Regions from separate parts of the Kitasatospora sp. MY 5-36 genome, predicted to be linked through region 3. Evidence: riboswitches for the same ligand, from Rfam matches in the RefSeq annotation. Region 3 holds a riboswitch; each other region holds the start of a gene.
What was found. Region 3 has a riboswitch for S-adenosylmethionine ahead of thrC (threonine synthase). Riboswitches for the same ligand answer to the same signal wherever they lie in the genome.

Region 1: it holds a riboswitch for S-adenosylmethionine, as region 3 does, so the genes downstream of both, AE652_RS14835 (aminotransferase class V-fold PLP-dependent enzyme) here and thrC (threonine synthase) in region 3, are expected to answer to the same signal.
Region 2: it holds a riboswitch for S-adenosylmethionine, as region 3 does, so the genes downstream of both, AE652_RS30180 (IclR family transcriptional regulator) here and thrC (threonine synthase) in region 3, are expected to answer to the same signal.

The regions. Positions count from the first base shown of each region.
Region 1 is NZ_LFVW01000201.1:7,763-10,007, forward strand. Features, by position in the region: gene AE652_RS14835 (aminotransferase class V-fold PLP-dependent enzyme) at 1-926, opposite strand, end outside; SAM riboswitch class IV at 978-1,096, opposite strand; gene trpD (anthranilate phosphoribosyltransferase) at 1,205-2,245, opposite strand, start outside.
Region 2 is NZ_LFVW01000564.1:3,992-6,236, forward strand. Features, by position in the region: gene AE652_RS30175 (threonine/serine exporter family protein) at 1-21, shown strand, start outside; gene AE652_RS30180 (IclR family transcriptional regulator) at 204-917, opposite strand; SAM riboswitch class I at 1,120-1,261, opposite strand; gene AE652_RS30185 (hypothetical protein) at 1,347-2,245, opposite strand, start outside.
Region 3 is NZ_LFVW01000235.1:11,946-14,190, reverse strand. Features, by position in the region: gene AE652_RS17245 (glucosyl-3-phosphoglycerate synthase) at 1-921, opposite strand, end outside; SAM riboswitch class I at 1,033-1,169, shown strand; gene thrC (threonine synthase) at 1,186-2,245, shown strand, end outside.

The DNA of each region.
Region 1 (2,245 bases), on a different contig from region 3:
TCGCGGGCCTCCAGCCCGTCGAAGCCGGCCTCGGTCAGCGCCCGGCAGGCCGAGGCGATCGCGTAGGCGCCGATGACGTTCGGCGAGCCGGCCTCGTGCCGGGCCGGGCCGGTGTGCCACTGCACGGCCACCGAGCCGTCGGCCTCCCGGGCCACCGTCCGGGTCGCCCCGCCGCCGGCCAGGTACGGCTCGGCCGCGTCCAGCCAGTCCGCCCGGCCGGCCAGCACCCCGGCGCCGAACGGCGCGTAGATCTTGTGGCCGGAGAAGGCGATCCAGTCGACGTCCAGCTCGCGCACCGAGACCCGGTGGTGCGGCGCCAGCTGGGCGGCGTCCAGCACCACCCGGGCGCCGTGCCGGTGCGCGGTCGCGGTCAGCTCGGCGACCGGCCACAGCTCGCCGGTCACGTTGGAGGCGCCGGTGACGCAGAGCAGCTTGGGGCCCTCGGGCGCCTCGGCGAGCGCGGCGTCCAGCGCGGCCACCGCCTCGGCCCGCGAGCGCGGCGCCCGCAGGTAGGTGACGTCCAGTCCGGCGTGCGCCCAGGGCAGCAGCGAGGCGTGGTGCTCGGTCTCGAAGGCGAACACCCGGGTGCCGGCCGGGACGGCGGAGGCCAGCAGGTTGAGAGAGTCGGTGGTGGCCCGGGTGAAGACCACCTGGTCGCCCTCGCGCAGGTCGAGGAACTCGCCGACGGTGCGGCGGCTCTGCTCGAACAGGTCGGTGGACAGCTGGGAGAGGTACCCGGCCCCGCGGTGGACGCTGCCGTAGTACGGCGCGTAGGCGGCGACGTCGTCCCACACCCGCTGGAGCGCCGGCGAGCTCGCCGCGTAGTCGAGCGCCGCGTAGCCGACCTTCTCACCGCTGGCGAGCGGGACCTGGACGTCGGCGCCGAGGACGGCGAGCGGGGTGCGGATTTCGGTGGCCAGAGACATGGGGATGCACTCCTTCTGGGGCAAGGGACCCCGGGAGTGCTAGTCGTCGGGCGTCCGCGCTTGTCGCACGGACGGCTTGCCGTGACGACCCGGTCCTCACCCAGGGCACCCCGCCACGGACGGAGGGTTGCCGGACAGCCAGCTGGGGCTTCGCGCTGTCACTCATGACCTGGCGAAGACTCTAGGCCGGGTCCACCGGGTGGTCAAACGGGCATCCAGCATCCGGACAGCACGGGAGCCCGCGCCGGCGTACCGGCACGGGCTCCCCAACTGCCGCCTCAGGCCCGGCTGGTGGCCTCCGACCAGCGCCGCAGCAGGTCCTGCGCGGCCCCGGAGTCGATCGCCTTCGCGGCCCGCTCCATGCCGGCCGCCAGCTGCTCGGTGAGCGGTGCGTCGCCCAGCTCCAGCGCGACCAGCGCCGCCGCCGTGTTCAGCAGGACGGCGTCCCGCACCGGCCCGTGCTCGCCGGCCAGCAGCCGCCGCGCGACCTCGGCGTTGTACGAGGCGTCCGCCCCGCGCAGCGCCTCGATGCCGACCAGCTCGATGCCCACGTCCCGCGGGTCGAAGGTGGACTCGGTGACGACCCCGTCGCGCACCAGCCAGACCTGTGAGGTCGTGGTGATGGTCAGCTCGTCCAGCCCGTCGTCGCCGCGGAAGACCAGCGCCGTGGCGCCCCGCCGGGCCAGCACCCCGGCGATCAGCCCGGACAGCCGGGTGTCGAAGCAGCCGATGGCGTGCGCGGTGACCTTGGCCGGGTTGGTCAGCGGGCCGAGGATGTTGAAGGCGGTCGGCACCCCGAGGTCGCGCCGCGCGGTGGCGGCGTGCCGCATCGAGGGGTGGAACTTCGCCGCGAAGCAGAAGGTCAGCCCGACCTCCTCGGCCACCTCGGCGACCCGCCGGGGGGAGAGGTCCAGCGCCACCCCGAGCTTCTCCAGCACGTCCGAGGAGCCGCTGGTCGAGGAGGCCGACCGGTTGCCGTGCTTGACCACCTTGGCGCCGGCGGCCGCCGCGACGATCGCCGACATGGTGGAGATGTTGACGGTCTTCGCCCGGTCCCCGCCGGTGCCGACGATGTCCACCGCCGGGCCGGGGATCTCCAGCGGCTCGGCGTGCGCGTACATCGCGTCGACCAGGCCGGCGATCTCCTCGACCGACTCGCCCTTGGCCCGCAGCGCGATCATGAACCCGGCCACCTGGACGGGGGACGCCTCGCCGCTCATGATCCGGTCCATCGCCCACGCGGTGGACGAGCGGTCGAGGTCCTCCCCCTGCAACAGTGCCGCCAGGAGGTCCGGCCAGGTGCGGACCACCTGCGCGGG
Region 2 (2,245 bases), on a different contig from region 3:
GGCCTGCCGCACCGGGCCTGAGCCGGTCGGAACCAGGCCTGAGCCGGGCCCGAGCCAAGCCGAACCGGGACCGGTACGGGCCGGAACCGGGCCCCGGGGCGCGCGGAGGTGCGCCCCGGAGCCCGGAGTCTCGGAACCCGAGGTTCGGAACCCGTAACCAGGGAACCCCGGAACCTCGGAATCCGAGAGCCTCGGAGCCCCCGTCAGGGCTGGCGCAGGGCCTCGGTGAGCCGGTGGGCCGCCTCGACGACGGCCTGGGAGAGCTGGGCACCGGGGTGGCGGCTGAGCCGTTCGATCGGCCCGGAGACCGTGACGGCGGCCACCACCCGGTTGGACTGGCCGCGGACGGGCGCGGCCACGGAGGCGACCCCGACCTCGCGCTCGCCGACCGACTGGGCCCAGCCGCGGCGCCGCACGCCGCTCAGCGCGGTGGCGGTGAAGCGGGCCCCCTGCAGGCCGCGGTGGAGGCGCTCGGGCTCCTCCCAGGCGAGCAGGATCTGGGCGGCGGAGCCGACCTTCATGGGAAGGGTGACCCCCACCGGAACGGTGTCGCGCAGGCCGGTGAGCCGCTCGGCGGCGGCCACGCAGATCCGGACCTCGCCCTGCCGCCGGTAGAGCTGGGCGCTCTCGCCGGTGGCGTCCCGCAGCTGGGCGAGGACCGAGCCGGCCGCGGCCAGCAGCCGGTCCTCGCCAGCGGCCGCCGAGAGCTCGCCGAGGCGGGGGCCGAGCATGAACCGGCCCTGGACGTCCCGGCTGACCAGGCGGTGGTGTTCGAGTGCGACGGCCAGCCGGTGGGCGGTGGGCCGCGCCATGCCGGTGGCCGCGACGAGGCCGCCCAGGGTGGCGGGCCCGGCCTCCAGGGTGCCGAGGATCGAGGTGACCTTGTCGAGCACGCCGACGCCGCTCGTGTTCTCCATGGGATGGGTACTCCAGTCTCAAGGCCCGGGAGCAGCGGGTCCGCGCTGCTCACGGCGGCTCCTGGCGGGGAGCCGGGGGGTGTGGTCAGCGAGGACAGGCCGGAGAAGTCGGCCGATTGCCTGCGCCGGGCACGAGACGGGTACGCGAAAGGACCGGGGCGGGAAGCGCCCGGGCGAAGGACAGCACAGAGAGCACCGTGTCTCCTCATCTTTCCCGCGCCACAGTGGCGACAGGCCGGAGTTGGCACTGCCCCCGCCAACACGGCGCGTACTTCGGACGCCGGGTCGAACGGGGAGTTGCCGGGGCTTCGTAGGGCCGGTCCCTCCACCCCTCTGGATGATTCGCCAGGAACGATACAAGACATCCGGGGCGGGTCGGCAAGTCCCCCCGCCCTCGACCCGCCCTCGGCCACGCCCCGCGGGGCCGGCTCAGCGGTGGCGCGGCCCCGACAGGCCGGTGCACGGGGCCCCGTCCGGGCTGCCGGGCAGGGTCGCGTCCCAGGCGTGCAGGGCGGCGAGGGCGGCGGTGCGCTCGCGGTCCGTCGGCCGGGTGCCCTCGGGGCCGAGCAGGTAGTCGGCGACCGGGGTGAGCAGCAGGGTGGCGTCGCCGGCCGGGAGCAGCAGCGCCTCGTCCCACTGGTGCCGGATGACGGTGCGGCGCAGCAGCGTGCCGTGGCGCGGCGAGGTGCCGTGGCACGGCGGGGTGCCGGCAGAGGTCCGGCGGCGGAGTTCGGGGGCGACCTCGGCCTCCAGGACGGTGCGCACGTCCCGCAGGGCGCCGAGCGGCACGTGCTCGGCGGCGAGGTCGAGGAGGGCGGCGGCCTCCGGGGCGAGCCGGTAGGCGGCGACCACCGCGGCGGTCTCGACGGGCTCGAAGGGCTGCCCGGCGAGCCGGGCCACGTCGATCACGTCGCCCGCGAGGAAGGTGCGCCCGAGCCCTTCCTCGGCGAGGGCGATCAGGCATTCGACGTGGTCGTCGGCGGCCAGGTAGGGGCGGACCGGGACGGTGGCGAGGTCGCCGGGGAGCGCGGCGGTCGCGACCCGCACCTGGTACCACGGGTCGAGCAGCGGGTCCCCGGCCGGCCAGCGCAGGGTGACGGCGGTGTGCCGGGGGCGCTCGCCGAGCAGGGTGACCTCCACGGACTCCACCGGGTGGTCGGTGACCAGCCGGTTGACGGCCTGCCAGAGCGAGGCCTCGGTGGGGCTGACGAGGCTGAGCTCGGCCAGCGGCCGGGGCAGGTCGGGCGGGTAGTAGCCAGCCAGCGGCAGGTCGCGGATGGGGCGGACCCCGGTGGCGTCGGCGAGGTCGCGGGCGACCCGGGCGTAAC
Region 3 (2,245 bases):
GGGGGGGTGGACGAGGTCGGCGGAGGCCTTGAGGCGGTGGGTGCGGTCGAGGCGTTCCAGGGCGGTCCGGTAGATGGTGGCGGCCATCCGGCCGAGGGCCTGGCCGTCCTGGTGGCGGTGGTGCCGGACGCCGACGTCCACCTGGGCGAGGGCGTCCAGGCCGGCCAGCTCCAGGGCGTCGACCAGCAGGCCGAGTTCGACGCCGTAGCCGGTGGGGAAGGGCAGCCGTTCGAGCAGTGAGCGGCGGGCCGCGTACTCGCCGCCGAGCGGCTGGACGAAACCGGCGAGTTCCGGCCAGTGGAGGTTGAGTAGGGGGCGGGCGACGAGTTCGGTGACCCGGCCGCCGCCGGCTGGCAGGACGGCGCCCTCCGACTCCAGCGGGCGGTCGTACATGGCCTTGACCAGCTGGATGGACTCGTCGGTGAGCAGCGGGCCGACGATGCCGGAGACGAAGGCCGGGTCGAACTCGCGCAGGTCGGCGTCGACGAAGCAGACGACGTCGCCGTGGGTGACCAGCAGTGAGCGCCAGAGCACCTCGCCCTTGCCGGGGACGGCGGGCAGCCGGGGCAGGACGGCGTCGCGGTGCTCGACCCGGGCGCCGGCCTCGGCGGCGACGGCGGCGGTGGCGTCGGTGGAGCCGGAGTCGACGACGACGAGTTCGTCGACGAGCGGGAGGCGTTCCATCAGCTCGCGGCGGATGGTGCGGACGATGTCGCCGACGGTGGCCTCCTCGTCCAGGGCGGGGAGGACCACGCTGACCGTGCGACCGGTGCGCTCCTTGGCGTCGAGCAGGGTACGGACCGGCCGGTCGGCCGCGCTCCAGGAGCGGCGGCGCAGCCAGGACGCCGCCTGCGGGAGGAGCGCGGGAGTCGGTTCGGCGGGCACGGAGATCTCCTCGGCGAGGTCGGTGGGCCGGGTCATCTCGCTTGGCGGACGGTCCCGTTCAGGTTTGACGCCTTCGGATACAGTCTTCGTACAGCGGTCGGACCTTTGCACGCCGGGGTCTCCGTTGAGCACCACCACAATTTCACAAGCTCATCCAGAGGGACTGAGGGAACGGCCCGTTGACGTCCCGGCAACCTTCTCGCGCGGCTGTCTGTCGACAGGCCCCGGCGGGACAGGTGCCAATTCCGTCCCGTGTCGCGACCGCGCCACGGGGAAGATGAGGAGAGAGGCCTCGCCATCATGGCTATCGACACTGCCGCACCCGTTTCCGTCGACCTCGGCCCGGCCGCCGCGCTGTCCTGTCGCGAGTGCGGCACCCGCTTCCCGCTCGGCCCCAGCTTCGCGTGCCTGGAGTGCTTCGGCCCGCTGGAGATCGCCTACGAGTTCGGCAGCGAGGGCGCCGAGGAGCTGCGCAAGCGGATCGAGGCCGGTCCGGCCTCCATCTGGCGGTACGCGCCGCTGCTGCCGGTGCCGGCCGACGTGGCGTCCAAGCCGAACCTGAACCCGGGGTGGACCCCGCTGGTGAAGGCGGACAACCTGGGCCGGGAGCTCGGTTTCACCGCCCAGCTGCACGTCAAGGACGACTCCGGGAACCCGACGCACTCGTTCAAGGACCGGGTGGTCGCGTGCGCGATCGAGGCGGCCCGGGCGTTCGGCTACACCACGCTGTCCTGCTCCTCCACCGGCAACCTGGCCGGCGCGGTGGGTGCGGCGGCGGCCCGGGCCGGGTTCCGGTCCTGCGTGTTCATCCCGCACGACCTGGAGCAGGGCAAGGTCGTCATGGCCGGGGTGTACGGCGGCGAGCTGGTCGGCATCGAGGGCAACTACGACGACGTGAACCGCTTCTGCTCGGAGCTGATCGGCGACCCGGCCGGCGAGGGCTGGGGCTTCGTCAACGTGAACCTGCGGCCGTACTACGGCGAGGGCTCCAAGACGCTGGCGTACGAGATCTGCGAGCAGCTCGGCTGGCGGCTGCCGGAGCAGATCGTGATCCCGATCGCCTCGGGCTCGCAGCTGACGAAGATCGACAAGGGGCTCCAGGAGCTGATCAGGCTCGGCCTGGTCGAGGACCGGCCGTACAAGGTCTTCGGCGCCCAGGCGGAGGGCTGCTCGCCGGTGTCGGCCGCGTTCAAGGCCGGCCGGGACGTGATCAAGCCGGTGAAGCCGGACACCATCGCCAAGTCGCTGGCGATCGGCAACCCGGCCGACGGCCCGTACGTGCTGGACATCGCCCGCCGTACCGGTGGCGCCGTGGAGGACGTCACGGACGCCGAGGTCGTGGCGGCGATCCGGCTGCTGG